2 linked regions of the Pontibacter akesuensis genome follow. The protein of the gene in region 1 binds, or shares a complex with, the protein of each later gene. Links are inferred from orthologs where the notes say so. Each region holds a gene or a part of one and is shown on either strand. Other genes may lie near its edges. The genes, in order: pheT and pheS.

The links.
Region 2: the proteins of pheT (region 1) and pheS are in contact, whole or in part, in a crystal structure (PDB 6P24), measured with the Escherichia coli proteins. The link is inferred for Pontibacter akesuensis from one-to-one orthologs.

Annotation. Positions count from the first base shown.
Region 1 is NZ_CP014766.1:1,160,367-1,168,229, forward strand. The notes cover bases 2,417-5,486. They hold pheT (phenylalanine--tRNA ligase subunit beta), read right to left. Parts: upstream 5,126-5,486; coding sequence 2,708-5,125; downstream 2,417-2,707. Other genes in these bases: A0W33_RS04805 (hypothetical protein), read right to left, coding at 2,417-2,703; A0W33_RS04815 (DUF1684 domain-containing protein), read right to left, coding at 5,312-5,486. Also shown: rny (ribonuclease Y), read right to left, coding at 331-1,929; A0W33_RS04800 (cell division protein ZapA), read right to left, coding at 2,039-2,326; more of A0W33_RS04805, read right to left, coding at 2,407-2,416; more of A0W33_RS04815, read right to left, coding at 5,487-5,932; A0W33_RS04820 (phosphotransferase), read left to right, coding at 6,137-7,123; A0W33_RS04825 (hypothetical protein), read left to right, coding at 7,520-7,747.
Region 2 is NZ_CP014766.1:1,700,846-1,708,590, forward strand. What follows is about bases 2,172-5,123. They hold pheS (phenylalanine--tRNA ligase subunit alpha), read left to right. Parts: upstream 2,172-3,110; coding sequence 3,111-4,136; downstream 4,137-5,123. Other genes in these bases: A0W33_RS07170 (LiaF transmembrane domain-containing protein), read right to left, coding at 2,172-2,354; A0W33_RS07180 (3-hydroxyacyl-CoA dehydrogenase family protein), read left to right, coding at 4,229-5,089; A0W33_RS07185 (hypothetical protein), read left to right, coding at 5,079-5,123. Also shown: A0W33_RS07160 (LytR/AlgR family response regulator transcription factor), read right to left, coding at 1-477; A0W33_RS07165 (sensor histidine kinase), read right to left, coding at 474-1,499; more of A0W33_RS07170, read right to left, coding at 1,512-2,171; more of A0W33_RS07185, read left to right, coding at 5,124-5,501; A0W33_RS21080 (hypothetical protein), read left to right, coding at 5,919-6,089; A0W33_RS07195 (sterol desaturase family protein), read right to left, coding at 6,161-6,769; A0W33_RS07200 (shikimate kinase), read right to left, coding at 6,872-7,378; A0W33_RS07205 (ABC transporter permease), read right to left, coding at 7,575-7,745.

The sequences.
Region 1 (7,863 bases):
TTTATAAACTATAGCTATAAAAGTATACTATTAATTGCTTTGATAGATGAAAACTTTATACATAAGTATTGAGACAGAAATATCTTACACTAGTTTATCATCCTGAAAGGATCTTGTGGGCAAGCTCGGGAAGCACTAATTGCCTGCTTCTGCCGTTCGCCACCAAGATCCTTTCAGGATGACAATAAAAAATACATCTAGCTATTTATGTCCTCCTACTTACCAGTGATGATTCTAATTATCTGGAACGCTGCGGAAGCATCAGACATAAAAAAACCGCCTGCCACTCACGTAGCAGGCGGTTAACCTTATATAATATCAAGTAAAAGCTTATTTCGCGTAGCTAACAGCGCGCATCTCCCGGATTACCGTAATCTTGATCTGGCCCGGATACTGCATTTCCTTCTCGATCTTCTGCGAAATTTCATAGGAAAGCTGTGCTGCTTTTTCGTCCGTTACATTGTCGGCATCCACCATCACGCGCAACTCACGGCCCGCTTGGATAGCGTAGCACTGGTTAACGCCTTCAAACGAAACAGCGGTTTCTTCCAACTCCTTCAGGCGCTTGATGTACGACTCCATAATCTCGCGGCGGGCACCTGGTCTTGAGCCAGAGATGGCGTCGCAGGCCTGCACCAGCGGGGAAACCATGGCGGTCATTTCTACTTCATCGTGGTGAGCGCCGATGGCGTTGCACACATCCGGATGCTCTTTATACTTCTTGGCCAGTTCCATACCGATAATCGCGTGCGGAAGTTCCGGCTCGTCTGGCGTTACCTTGCCAATATCGTGCAGCAGGCCGGCGCGCTTCGCGTGCTTCACGTTCAGGCCAAGTTCGGCCGCCATCGTGGCGCAAAGGTTGGCCACTTCGCGTGAGTGCTGCAGCAGGTTCTGACCGTAAGACGAGCGGAAACGCATGCGGCCCACCATCTTGATCAGCTCTGGGTGCAGACCGTGAATACCCAGATCAATAGCCGTACGCTCACCGATCTCTACAATCTCTTCCTCTATGTTTTTGCGGGTCTTGGTCACCACCTCCTCAATGCGGGCCGGGTGAATACGACCATCGGCCACCAGGCGGTGCAACGACAGACGGGCAATTTCGCGGCGAACCGGGTCGAAGCCAGAGATAATAATCGCCTCCGGGGTATCATCCACAATGATTTCTACACCTGTAGCGGCTTCAAGGGCGCGGATGTTACGGCCTTCACGACCAATGATCTTGCCTTTAATGTCGTCGCTCTCGATGTTGAATACCGACACGCAGTTTTCAATAGCATGCTCTGCTGCTGTGCGCTGTATGGTTTCAATAACGATCTTCTTTGCCTCTTTGGTAGCCGTAAGCTTGGCCTGGGCCACAATATCTTTGATATGGGAGGAGGCATGCGACTGTGCTTCGCTTTTCAGGGCCTCCACCAGCTGCTCACGCGCTTCGGCGGCCGTTAAGCCAGCAATCTTCTCCAGCTGCCCTACGATCTCCTGGTGCTGCTGCTCTACCTCTTCTTTGCGCTTGTTCAGCTGCTCCTGCTGTGCACGCAGGTTGTCTTTTTCCTTATCGAACTGCGCCTGCAGGCCGTCTTTCTCTTTCTGCAGATCAGCTTCGAGGCGCTTGGCCTGCTCCATCTGCTTCTGCACCTGCTGCTCGCGCTGCTTTACCTTGGCTTCGTTCTGGATGATGATGTTCTTCTTCTTGTTCACATCGTCCTCGAACTCGGACTTCAGCTTCAGGTATTTCTCCTTCGCCTCCAGGATACGGTCTTTCTTGGTGCTTTCAGCCTCAATCTCGGCCTCACGAATGATGTTCTTGGCACGCTGACGCGCGTCTTCCTCCTGCTGCTTGTAGACCTTCTGCAGCAGCGAGCGCCCAATGAAAACGCCCACTGCGAGCGCCACCAGGGCTGTTAGTAAAATGTAAATGATATCTGGCATATAATACGCGTTTATGGTTTAAAACGCATAGCAAGTGCCTGCAAGAGACAAAGTGTGAGCTTGTTTTCCTTAACGAAGTATAAACCGGGGCCAGGGCGGCCGCCTGTTCTTATTTATTCACTGATGATAAGAGGTTTTCCAGAACCTGCAGGTGCTGATCCACTTTGGTCACGTCTGAGGCCTTTTCATCCTCCAGCTTCATCTTCTCCACCATGGTTTCAAACGCCACCATAGCCAGCAGATCCTGCTTTTCCTGTATCCCAAACTGATCCTTAAAAAAGCGCAGGCGCTCGTTCAGCACCTTGCCCACTGCCCTAATTCTTTCTTCTTCCTCTTCCTTCACCCGCATCGGATACTCGCGTTCCGCAATGCGAATCTTGATCGATAATTCACTCATCCGTTGCGTGGTTTATGGGTAAGCTTACCTGCCTTTCTGTGCTGCCGCCAGCCCTATTGGCCAGCTTTACGCGCTCATACTTAGTCTTGTAGGTAAGCGATACACTTATCAATTTCCCTAATGTATTCGTTTAGCTTAAGCTTTAACTCTGTCGAATTTGCAGTGTTTCCTGCTATCGTCTCTACAATTTTAACAATATTCTCCTGATTTTGAAAATTTTTTATCTGCTGGTCTTTTTCGTCCAGTTGCTCTTCGAGCAGCTTTACCTGCTCCTGCGCGCGCGCAAGCCGCTGTTGCACCTCGGTGTGGCGCTGGATTAATTTTCGCAGCTTATCTTCTATATGCTGGAGTTGCTGTAATTGCTTTTCTTTGGGCATAACACTATTTGCGGATAAAAGCTCCCAATTGTTTCTCGAATTGCTGCATCAGGCGGTTCATCGTGCTCTCGATCACCTTATCGGTTAGCGTCTGCTGCTTGTCCTGCAGGGTAAAGCTCAGGGCGTAGGCTTTCTTGCCCGCCTCTATCTTGTCGCCTTCGTACACATCGAACACGTTCACACTTTGTAGCAGCTTGCGCTCTACTTTAAAGGCCAGTTGCTTCAGCTGGTCAAAAGTCACGTTACGGTCCAGCACCAGCGACAGGTCGCGGCGCACCTCCGGGAACTTCGGCAGTTCCTCGGCTACTAATTTGTCTTTATACTTCTTCAGCAGGTAATCCCAGTTCAGTTCGGCGTACCACACTTGCTCTTTCACTTCCATAAAACGGGTAACGCCGGCATCCAGCACGCCCAGTTCGGCCACTACCGTTCCGTTCTTCACGTAGGCGATGCCCTGGCGCATGTAGCTGTTCTCCTGCAGCGGCTGTACTTCAAAATCGCCAGCGTTTAATTTTCGCAGTACGTTCTGCACCACGCCCGCCATATCGTGGAAGGCAGATTTTATACTTGGCTGCTTCCAGCTTTCGGCCGTTGTGTTGCCGGCCATGTATAGCGACAGCCTGCGGCTTTCTTTGTAGTCGCCCTCCCGCTGCTCGTATACTTTGCCCAGCTCAAACAGCTTCAGTTCGCGCTGGCGGCGGTTGATGTTGCGGCGCAGCACCTCCAGGCCAGAGAACACCATGCTTTTGCGCAGCACGTCCAGGTCCTCAGAGTTGTAGTTCACCACCTTCACCAAGCCTGCCATTTCAGCCTCGCCTGCTGGCTCGTAATAGTTGGAGTTGGTGATAGAGTTGGTGATGATCTCATGAAAGCCGTTGTCGGCGATGTAGTTCGAGATCGCCTCCACCACATTCTCAGCGTACGGCTTCGGAAACTTGGCCAGGTAGGTGGTGGCCAGGTTCTCGTCCATCTGTATGTTGTTGAAGCCGTAGATGCGCAGGATTTCCTCCACCACATCGGCCTCACGCGTCACATCCACTTTGAACGGCGGCACTGACAGCGTCAGGTGCGTTTCAGTTTCGTGCGTCACCTGGATACCCAGGTCCTCCAATATGGTTTTGATGCGCTCTGTGCCGATGTGCTGCCCGATAAGCATGTGCGTGCGCTCGATGCTAAGGCGTATCTCGCGGTTTTCGATTGCCTCCGGGTATACATCCACAATCTCAGAGCTCACCTCACCACCGGCTACTTCCTGCACCAGCAGCGCAGCGCGCTTTAGAGCAAGTATAACCATGTTCGGGTCGGTGCCACGCTCAAAACGGAATGAGGCATCGGTCTTCAGGCCGTGATTCATGCCGGTGCGGCGCACCCAATCCGGTGAGAAATAAGCACTTTCGATGAAGATGCTGTTGGTTTCTTCTGTCACACCGGAGTCCTCACCACCGAACACGCCCCCAATGGCCATCGGCTCCTCCGCGTTGCAGATCATCAGGTCATTCGCACCTAACTTGCGCTCCACGCCGTCCAGTGTTTTGAAAGTAGTACCTTCCTCCACCGTTTTCACCACGATCTTTTTGCCTGTAATCTTATCCGCATCAAAGGCGTGCAGGGGCTGGCCCAGTTCGTGCAGCACGTAGTTGGTCACGTCCACCACGTTGTTGATCGGCGACAGGCCAATGGCGCGCAGGCGCTTCTGCATCCATTCCGGTGAAGGGCCCACTTTCAAACCAGTGATAGTAACACCAGCGTAGCGCGGGCAGGCTTCCGTATTCTGTACTTCCACCGCAATGGAGCGGGAGGTGTTGTTTACTTTAAAATCGCCCACTTTTGGCAGCTGCGCGCTTTCATCGAGCAGGGCCTGCAGGTCGCGGGCCACACCAAAGTGCGAAGCGGCATCGGCTCTGTTAGGTGTCAAACCAATTTCAAATACTTTATCAGAGCCTAAACCAAAGAACTTTGCGGCAGGCGTGCCATTCGGCAGATCCGTATCCAGCACCATAATGCCGGCATGCGAGGCGCCGATTCCGATTTCATCCTCGGCACAGATCATTCCCTCTGATGCCGCACCGCGAATTTTCGACTTCTTTATTTTGAAAGGCTCTCCCTCGCTTGGGTAAAGCGTGCTGTTCACGGTGGCAACCACCACGCGCTGCCCTGCAGCCACGTTTGGCGCACCACACACGATCTGGCTTGGCTCATCCGCACCGATATCTACTGTGGTGATGTTCAGGCGGTCGGCGTCCGGGTGGCGCTCGCAGGTCAGTACCTCGCCCAGCACAATGCCCTCCAGGCCGCCCTGCACCAGATCGAAGGTATGAATGCCCTCCACCTCTAAGCCGGAACCGGTTAGCAGTACGCCTATTTCTTCAGCAGTTTTATCAGTAGGTATAAGTTGTTTCAGCCAGTCGAATGAAATCAGCATGATATTGTGTTTGATAGTTCTCCTGGTTTCCATTCCGAAAACCAATCTTTTCCAAAATTAAGGATAATATCTAAAAGGAGACATAGTCTCCTTCAATTAGGAATTATGAATTCAGAATTAGGAATGGTTCTGCTCCTTTGCCGATCCACTCCTGAGTCTAGCATCTAAAATCTAGCCCTTGCAACCTTACTCCGGCTTCTCGTACGTCTTCTCTCCTGCCGCAATGGCCACTGCTAAGCGATTGTCTTTGGGCGGCACCGGGCACACGTAATCGGGATCATAGGCGCAGAAGGGACTGTAGGCGCGGTTAAAATCGAGCCGAACGGTCTTCGCGCCCTCCTCATACGGCACATCCAAAAAACGCCCGCCGCCATAGGTCTCGAAGCCGTTGGTTTTATCGGTGAACGGCACGAAGAGCTGGTCTTTCTCGCCGCTAAGCTTTTTGTACAGCGTCAGCTTCAGCGGTTCGCCCTTGAGCTCGAAGGCGGCTATCCCGTAGCGCAGGTACGGCTCGTAGCTCCCGTTGGTCAGAGGCATGAGCAGGGTGTCCTGCTGCGGCAGCTCCTCCACTTTGGCCTGCACCCTGTACTCCAGGTCTGGCTCGTAGTACACCAGGTTCTTGAAGGCACGGCGTCCGGCATCGTCAAAAGGACTGTTAGCGCGTGTCCGGAAAGACAGGTCCTTGTCCTCCCGCTCCTTCAGCAGCGGCTTAATGTAGTTATCGTCGTTGAAGAGCGCATCCTTCATGAAATAGAAAAGCACCAGCGCTATGCCGGCAAAGATGATTAGTTTCAGCGGTCTCTGCATAAAACTCAGGTTCTGTTGTTTCTGCAAAGGTCGGAAATTTTGGGACGCAAAGTATAGAATGCCTATTTCTGTTTATGCTGGCTTTAGGACTTTATGCCTGGTTTGCGTAACTAGGCAGGCTATTCCATTTCGCAGCCGATCAGGAAGTAAGAGCGCTGCGGTTTCTGACGCCTCACAAATCAGCCACCATCCATTTAGATACAGATGACGACATTTCCTGTGATTGATTCAACACTCTCTGCCATGCACCTGTCCTTGTGGGTGGCAGAAAGGTATTCACTCGGCGCGGATACCGCCTGCAGGCTATTCAGAACCAACATGAACCACACCTACCTGGTGACTGCAGCAGGCAAGCAGTTTGTTCTGAGGGTTTACAGCTACAACAAACGCACGGCAACTGAAATAGCAGAGGAAATAAGGCTGTTGAACATGCTCAAAGAAAGCAACATAGGTGTTTCGTACCCACTTCCAGCCAAAGACGGCACGTATGTGCAGCACATCAATGCCCCTGAAGGAGAGAGGCATGCCGTGCTTTTCTCATTTGGCGAGGGAGGGAAAGTACGTCACCTTACAGCGGAACTTAGTCATGCCATAGGCGCCATGATGGCAAAAATCCACCAGCGAACAGCTAGTGAAAACATCAACCGAACAACCTATAACACGCATACTCTAGCCGAACTGCCTTACCAACGCATAAAGGCTTTTTTTCCTGAATCGTTAGCGGAAATGGAATTTGTTAAGGCATCAGGCGCACTGCTAAACACAGTTTTTGACAAGGCTACCGCAGCAAGCTTACGATCCGGCATTGTGCACCTGGATATCTGGTATGACAACATGACCATAACCGATGATGGTAAAATTACCTTATTTGACTTTGACAATGCCGGTAACGGCTGGTTTGTGTTGGATATAGGCTACTACTGCATGCAACTGTTTTACGTGGAGCAGGACAAAACTGCCTACGAAAAGAAGCGAAGGAGCTTTCTGGAAGGCTACCAAAGCATCGCTCCTGTTCCAGACGAAGAGTTAAAGCTGATTCCGTATGCAGGGCTAGCCATCTGGATCTACTACCTCGGTATTCAAGCCGAAAGATTCGACAATTTCTCAAACATGTTCTTCACTGAGAACTACCTGAAAATGTACCTGGGCAAAGTAAAGGAATGGCTGAAGTATCATAACATTGAAGTATAAACTGCTAACAGTAGCTGCTTAAAGCAGTACCTCCCAAGGTATGTCCCCCTTCTGCGTTTGCTGTTCTACTACACCGCAACTTTATCATCATCAACAGTTTAGAAAAGGAGACACCCCGCATAAATTTATACTTTAACTGTACATTCTAAACCTTAATGCATAAATTTACCCGGAACGGAAGTTTCGGTAGGTGCTCTTTTTAAAATATATAGTTGCCAGCATGGCGCTGGTACCTGAAGCTTAGTTAAGCTTTTCAGGATGTAAAAGGTACTCGCGTAGAATTGGGCACGAAAAACAACCTGATAACCGTTGTTTAAGTATAAATAAGATTAATTTGCCTTTTTACAATGCTACAGTACTGTAAAAGGCACTCTTGTTCTACCAAAGTAAGAACCCATGAAACAACAAGCTCTGGATAATCTGCTTTACCTGATAGGATTTTTATTAGTAGTTAGTGGTGTGGTTGTTCGTGTGCTGAACCTGTCGGAGCACCACCTGGGCCTTTACCTCATACTTGGCGGCCTTACGCTGGGGCTGGCAATTATTCTGCACCACATGCGGCAGTCCTGCGAGCGGGAACAGGAAGAAAAGCACAAGCAAACACGGCACCTGGAAAAGCACTAAGCCGCTTCCGTTTCAGGGCCAACCTAACGTATGATTCCGGTATCCGCCACTGCCTGGTTTCAGCAGATGCCGGCCGCAAATTGAACTCCTGTGTGGTTACTGCGTATTTTGCAGCC
Region 2 (7,745 bases), 540 kb from region 1 along the record:
CACGTCATGCACCGGGATGATGCGGATGTCGTTGGCGGCCTTTACCACGATGCGCTGCTGCTCCTCGGGCTGCTTGGCCGGCACTTCGTTCAAGTCTGTGACTTTGGTAGCGGCGGCATTTATACTTCGCTTCTCCAGCCACTTCTTCAGGGCGGCATCAAAACGCTCCTGGCTGAATGGTTTGAGCAGGTAGTCTACGGCGTTGGCCTCAAAGGCCTTTAGCGCATATTCATCAAAGGCGGTGGTGAAGATGACGCCCGGCGCCTGCTCCACCAGTTCCAGCATTTCAAAGCCGTTTATTTTGGGCATCTGGATATCGAGGAAAATCAGGTCGGGCTGGTGCTGCATAATGGCTTTCACACCGGCAAAACCGTCGCCGCATTCCTGCACCACCTCTATTTCGGTATGGCGCTGCAGGTACTCGGCCACGATGCTGCGGGCCAGGGGCTCATCGTCAATTATTAAACACTTCATCATAGTTTCTGTGGGATTTTAATGCGCGTGATAAACTGGTTTTCCTGCTGCTGGGTCTGCAGCAGGTCGTGGCGGGCGTAGAGCAAGTATAGGCGGCGCTGCACCGAGCTAAGGCCGAAGCCAGTGCCGTGCTGCGGTTGCGCGGTGGCGGGGTCGTAAGGGTTTTGTACCTGCAGTTGCAGGTGGTGATCATGGGCAATTGCCTTTATACTTATTACAGTATCGCCGATGGTATCGTAGAGGCCGAACTTAATCGCGTTCTCCACCACGGGCTGTAGTAAAAGGGCTGGCAGGCGCATGTGCATGGCTTCACCCTGCACCTCAATGGCAGCTTGTAAGCGATGCCCGAAGCGCACTTTTTCAATTTCCAAGTATAGCTCCAGGTGCTCCAGCTCATCAGCCAGACTTACCTGCTGCTGGTCGTCATTGCGCAGGGTGCCGCGCAGAAAGTCGGAGAGCTGCATGATCATTTTGCGCGCCTGCTCAGGCCTTGCCCCCACCAGCGCCGAAATGGAGTTGAGGCTGTTGAAGAGAAAGTGTGGCTGCAGTTGCTGGCGCAAGGAATGCAGCTCCGCCTCGCGCACCATTTTCTCGGTAGCCGCCTTCCGCGCCTCGTCCTGCTGCCATTCGCGGGTGTAAAACCACATCCAGTTCAGCAACAGCACCAACAGCACCATCAGCCAGCCAAACACCACCCGCACCGGCAGTGTGGCCTCCACAAACGCCAGGTATACTTCATCCGCCGGGAACAGCCTGCTAACAATAAAATCAAACAGCAGCATACTGATACCGGCCAACCCCAGGCTCCAGCCAAACAGGTAAGCCAATTGCCGCATACTGGGCTGGTAGTAGCGCAGGCCCGTGCCCATGGCGTAGCCCCCACCAACCAGAAGCGCATTGGTGAGCAGCGCATCGGTCAGGGCTGTGCGCCACGGCACCTCCACCGACCACAGCAGCGCCGTTTGCACGGCCACCCAAAGCAAGGTCCAACCCAGGTAAAGAAGTATGATGCGGAACGGATACATGCACGCAGCGGGTTAGTAGCTCTTGATTTGCAATCCGCCAAACAGCGTGGTGCCTTTTATAATGAGCACCTTGCTGGGGTCGTAGCCGCTGGAAAGTATGGGCCGCTTGTCGTCGATGCCGCCAAGTATGGCCACCATCTCTGATTTCACTTCCCAATGCGGCGGAATAATGAGCGTGGTACCCCCGAATATCTGCGTGGCTTCCAATACCACAGGGCGCTGTATATCGGCCTGGGTCAGGTTCAGCTCGGTTCCTCCGAACACACTCACCACTTCGCCACCCATGAAATTCTTGGAGATAATGTTCTTTTTGATGCCGCCAAGTATGGCCGTTACGTCCACCACTTCCTCTGAAGAGTTATTGCCTCTGTCTGAAGTATGGCCTGTGCTGAAGCTGCTGCTAGACATTGGCCCTGGAGCTGCTCCTGCTGCTCCTGCCGCACCTGACGCTACCGGCTCCCTCTTCTGCCTGAAACGCCGGGGATAGTCCCGACGGGGCTTTAGCATCACCCACAACCCTACACCAATCAGCATGATCGGCCAGAAGTACACGTGCACGTCAAACCCCTCCAGCAAGTCATCCAGCAGGAAAATAGAGCCGATCAGCACCAGCACGATCCAGCCGGGCTTCTGGAAATTGTGCCGGAAACCCAGGAACAGACCCAGCACAATCAGCAGCATCTCCCAGGAGAACACCCAGTAAGGCAGGAAAAAAATATTGAGCTTTGCCACAAGTAGCACCACGCCGACTGCCACCAGAAGCAGGCCGGCCAGTACTTTCCCGCTGTTGCCCCGGCGCGGGCTATCCCAGTTGCCACCGTAGTTGCTGTTTGGGGTTTGATCTTGATTTTCCATAGTTGTTTTGATTAAGTTTATGCCCAAATGTACTGTAGCGAAGCCCGCTAGTCTATAAGAGATAGGCGAGCTTGGGAGAGAAGTCGGTAAGCTGCAGGTTTGCGTCGGTAAACTACAAAGTATACAGGGATTGCGCAATTTACCAATGGCGCTATGTGCTGGTGAAGAGGGACGTGTAGGTATGGCTATGGTAGTGAAAGTTTTTTTAGCCACTATTTATCCAAGGCCCTAATTAAGGATAGAAAAACAGCCTTGTTAGCAAAAGCAGTAGTTACATAGCTTCTGCCAAGTCCCCCTTTGAAGGGGGCAGGGGGATGTTTATACTCCTGCTGACGTTATATCAATTTTTACGCTGACCACTTCTCCCACTCCCCATTTGTCATCCTGAAAGGATTTTTGTGGATGGGGGCTTAAGCCTTTACAACAAAGCTCATACTTCAGCGAAGCCTACAGCGGGACCCACCCCTGCCCCTCCGAGGAGGGGAATCAGGTACTTCAGGAAAAGTCGCTTTTGATGAGAATCGGGGCTCCAAATAACAGCTGGAAGTCCTACGCAGCGAGGCGAAAAAAACCGTTGTGCAACGGAAAGCACAGAAACGTTGGAGAGTAAAAGTTTGGGAACGATTCGGACAGGCCGCGACCTGTCTCTACAGGATTGGCATCACATCTTCCCATACTCCCTCCTCCTATTTTGCGTACCAATTGAGAATTCCTTAAATAGGCTCAGAACGCGCCAATTTATTATCTTTGCAAATTATGGTGGAGAACATACAACACGTAGCACAAGAGATTGAAGCAGCACCGCTGACCAACGCTGCCGAGCTGGAGCAATTCCGCATTGCCTATATCGGCCGCAAAGGCCGAATTGCAGATTTGTTTGATAACCTGAAGCAAGTGGCGCCGGAGCAGCGCCGCGAGGTTGGCCAGCAGCTGAATACGCTGAAGAACCGGGCCCAGGAGCGCTTCGACCAGGCGCAGGAGCAGCTGGCTAATTCTAACGATACAGCAGGAGACACAGGGTTTGATTTTACACTGCCAACTATACCAAATACGCTCGGCACACGCCACCCGCTTTCGCTCGTGCGCCAGGAGATTGTGCGCATCTTTGAGCGCATCGGTTTCAATGTAGCGGAGGGTCCTGAGATGGAGGACGACTGGCACAACTTCTCTGCCCTTAACTTCCCGGAGAACCACCCAGCCCGCGAGATGCAGGATACCTTCTTTTTAAGCGAGGACAAGGAGCGGTTGCTTCGCACTCATACTTCCACGGTGCAGGTGCGTTTGATGGAAAACAACCAGCCACCGCTGCGCAGCATTATGCCGGGCCGCGTGTACCGCAACGAGGCTATTTCGGCGCGCGCGCACATGGTGTTTCACCAGGTAGAGGGCCTGTACGTGAACAAGGGCGTGAGCTTTAAGGACCTGAAGGAAACACTCTATTACTTTGCCAAGGAGATGTTCGGGCAGGACACACAGATCCGTTTCCGTCCGTCTTTCTTCCCCTTCACCGAGCCAAGCGCCGAAATTGACATTACCTGCTTTATCTGCAAGGGCGAGGGCTGTAACATCTGCAAAGGCAGCGGCTGGGTAGAGATTGGCGGCTCCGGTATGGTAGACCCTGCCGTGCTCCAAAGCTCCGGCATCGACCCGGAAGTATACTCTGGCTTCGCCTTCGGAATGGGCATTGAGCGCATCACCATGTTGAAGTACCAGATAAAGGACCTACGCCTCTTCACCGAAAACGATGTGCGTTTCCTGCGCCAGTTTGAAGGGGTAATTTAGAAATTCTGAAAAATTGAATAAATGAAGGAGTGAATGTTTTGCCGTACAAGTATAGCAAGGCATTCACTTTTCCTTTTAAACATACTTAAGCTATGACCTTAGAAGAGATTAAAACAATAGGTGTGGTGGGTGCCGGCACTATGGGCCAGGGAATTGCTCAGATCTGCGCGCAGGCAGGCTTTAAAACCATCCTGTTCGACATCAACGCACAGGTACTGGAGAAGGCACAGCAAATTATTACTAACAACCTGGATAAAGGCATAGCGCGCGGCAAATTAACCGAGGTTGAAAAACAAGCCGCACTGGGTAATCTCTCCTTTACCGGCGATACGCTGCAGTTGAATTGTGATGTGATCATTGAGGCAGTGGTGGAGCGCCTGGAGGTGAAGCAGGACATATTTAAAGAGCTTGCCAGCATCAACAAACCTGAAACTATACTTGCCTCCAACACCTCCTCTATCCCGATCACGCAGATTGCCTCCGCCGTTCCGAACCCGGAGCGCGTAGTGGGCATGCACTTCTTTAACCCGGCGCATATTATGAAGCTGGTAGAGGTAATATCTGGTGCTGCCACTGCTCCTGCTGTTGCCCAAACAGTAAAGGCCCTGGCCGAAAAGCTGGGTAAAACAGCTGTGATGGCGAAAGACTCTCCGGGCTTTATCGTGAACCGCGTGGCGCGCCATTTTTACGTAGAGGGGCTGAAACTGCTGGAGGAAGGCGTGGCCGATGTAGAAACCATCGATAAACTGATGCAAGCCAGCGGCTTTAAAATGGGACCGTTTGAACTCATGGACCTGATTGGTGTTGATACGAATTATGCCGTTACATCTTCCATGTTCGAGGCCTTTCATTATGACGCTAAATTCAGACCAAGCCGCATACAGCAGCAAAAAGTGGACGCAGGGCACCACGGCCGCAAGTCAGGCAAAGGTTTTTATACGTATGACAAGTAAGCACTGGCCGCTGCTGCTTGCTTTGCTGGCTATACTTGCCAGCGCGTGCAAAGACAGCAGTAACAGCCCCATCATACCCAACGTGCCGGTAAACGCTCAGCTCGCCGTGAACAGCCAACTGTACCCGGAGCTGCGCCAGGACGGGGGCTTCGCTTACTTGCCGGAGGGCTATAAAGGAATTATCGTGATCCGGCAAAATGCCAATTACTACACCGCCTTTGAGCGTGCCTGCCCCTTCGACCCAACCAACGACTGCGAAGTAGAAATGGACCCGTCGCGCCTGTTTCTCACTGACCCCTGCTGCGGCTCCCAGTTCAACCTGCAGGGGGGCGTAATCGGCGGACCGGCCATTCAGGGGCTACGGCAGTACAAAACATCGCTCGTAGGCGCCACGCTGTACATTACCAACTAATATTTTTTAGTTGATTTCCAGCAAATTAGCCTTTTTTGCGATATTTTTTCAGGACATGACTTGCGTCCTAAACTTAACTGCCGTAATATTGCATCATCAAACGGCGGATATCGCCAATGATATAACCAAATTCCTCCTTAGCTCAGTTGGTTAGAGCACATGACTGTTAATCATGGGGTCCCTGGTTCGAGCCCAGGAGGGGGAGCAAAAAGCCACTCAAGAATGAGTGGCTTTTTTATTATACGCCTGCACTAGTCGCGATATTCCCCTTTTCCCTCCCCACAATTTCCCTTTTCAGTTAACCTTTTTGCTACCTATACAGTAACAGTAACATGGCAATATCATCATATTTCGCCTTGGCTATACTTCTGTTGCCGTGTACGTTTTAAGCCATTGGCATAACTAAAAGATAAAACTATGAAGAATATAAGACTTTTCGTGATGACCCTCCTCGTGCTGCTCACCTTTACCATGAGTAGCTGTGAACTGGTAGGCGATATTTTTGAAGCAGGCATGTGGGTGATGCTCATCATCATTGTGCTGGTGGTGGTGCTGATCGGCTGGCTGGTTCGAAAGTTCAGGAGATAATTATCCAGAAATAAAAAGAAGAGGGGCTCTGCAGTAGAGCCCCTCTTCTTTTTATCTATACTTTACTGCGCTTACCTGGAGCGCTTGGGCATAGTGCCCAGAATATAATCCCAGAGCGGCGACGATACGCCATAGGCAGCCTCGGGGTCTTTGTAGTGGTGAATGCTGTGGTGAATCCAGAGCTGCTTCAGGAAGTTTCTTGGCGGTGGGTACGCATGCACAATGTAATGCACAAACAGGTACATGGCATAGCCAAACAAAATACCGGCCACTACGCCAAATACAAACGTGCCGAATATCACCTTAAAGATAAAGAAGAAGGCCGATGCGTAAAGTATACTTACCACAGGCGGCATAGCCAGGCGCTTCTTGTCTTTCGGATACTCGTGGTGGTTGCCATGGAACAGGTACTGCAGGCGGGCCTTCAGCGGCGTATCGGTGTCCATGTGGAACAGGTAACGGTGCGCCAGGTACTCCAGCAGGGTAAAGATCAGCCAGCCGATAAAGAAAAACCCAATGGCCTCCAGAATGTTGATGAAGCTGTGCGTAATGCCATAGTAAAGCATTCCCACGGCAATAGTCAGAAAGATAGAGATGGGTAGGGCAATGTGCGTCCTGGTGAGCTTTTCCAGAAATGGGTTCTTAAAGAGCCGCGCACTTCCTTTGTGATTAGGTTTCATAGTAGAGATTTGCTATATGCTGTAACGCTGCAAAAATACGTAATTTTTCAGAGGAAGCCAGTTTAGATGCTTCACTGTTATAACGTATAACGCGTACAACCGCTATAGGTTGAGCCACTTTTTGATGCTTTGCACCCTTTGTTCACTGGCGGACAATGTATAGCTGGCGCGCTCATAGAACTGCTTCCGGTGCGCGATTGTTTCAGCCAGGTAAGAAATAAGTTCAGCCCTGCTTTTGCCAGCCAGCAGCGGCCGCTGCTCCTGTCCCTGGGTAATCAACCTGTTAGCCAGCACCTCCACCGGCACATCGAGGAACACACTTTGGCCGTGGTGGTTGATAAACCCTATGTTATCGAAGAAGCACGGTGCGCCGCCACCGGTAGCGATTACCGCCTGCCCGTGGTTTTCCACCAGCTCCTCCAGCGCCTGCCGTTCCAGCTCCCTGAAACGGGCCTCGCCCCCCTCGGCAAAGAGCTGTGCTATACTTCGCCCCTGCTGTGCCACGATGTACGCGTCAAGATCAACGAAGGCATAGCCGATCTCCTGAGCCAGTTGCCGCCCCAAGGTGGTTTTGCCACTCCCCATCATACCGATCAAAAAGATGAACATCTTTTTCAATTATGAATTAAGAATTAGAAATTATGAATGACATTTAATGTATCTAGTATGATTGTTTGAAGTGTAAAGTATGAACAGTAGCAAGTATGGATAACTTGAAAAGGACTATCCTCTAAAGAAGCAGAGATTACCATCTATTGAAACACCATTCGTAATTCTTCATTCATAATTCATAATTGGCGCAGCGCTAGTCTAGCTTTACGCGTGGGTCTAGCATGACGTAGAGCAGGTCGACAAGGATGTTGATGAGCACGAACAGGAAAGCGACGAACAGCGTGGAGCCCATCACGAGGGGGAAATCCAGGTTTTGTACCGCCTGCAGGGTGACAGAGCCCAGGCCCTTCCAGTTAAAGATATA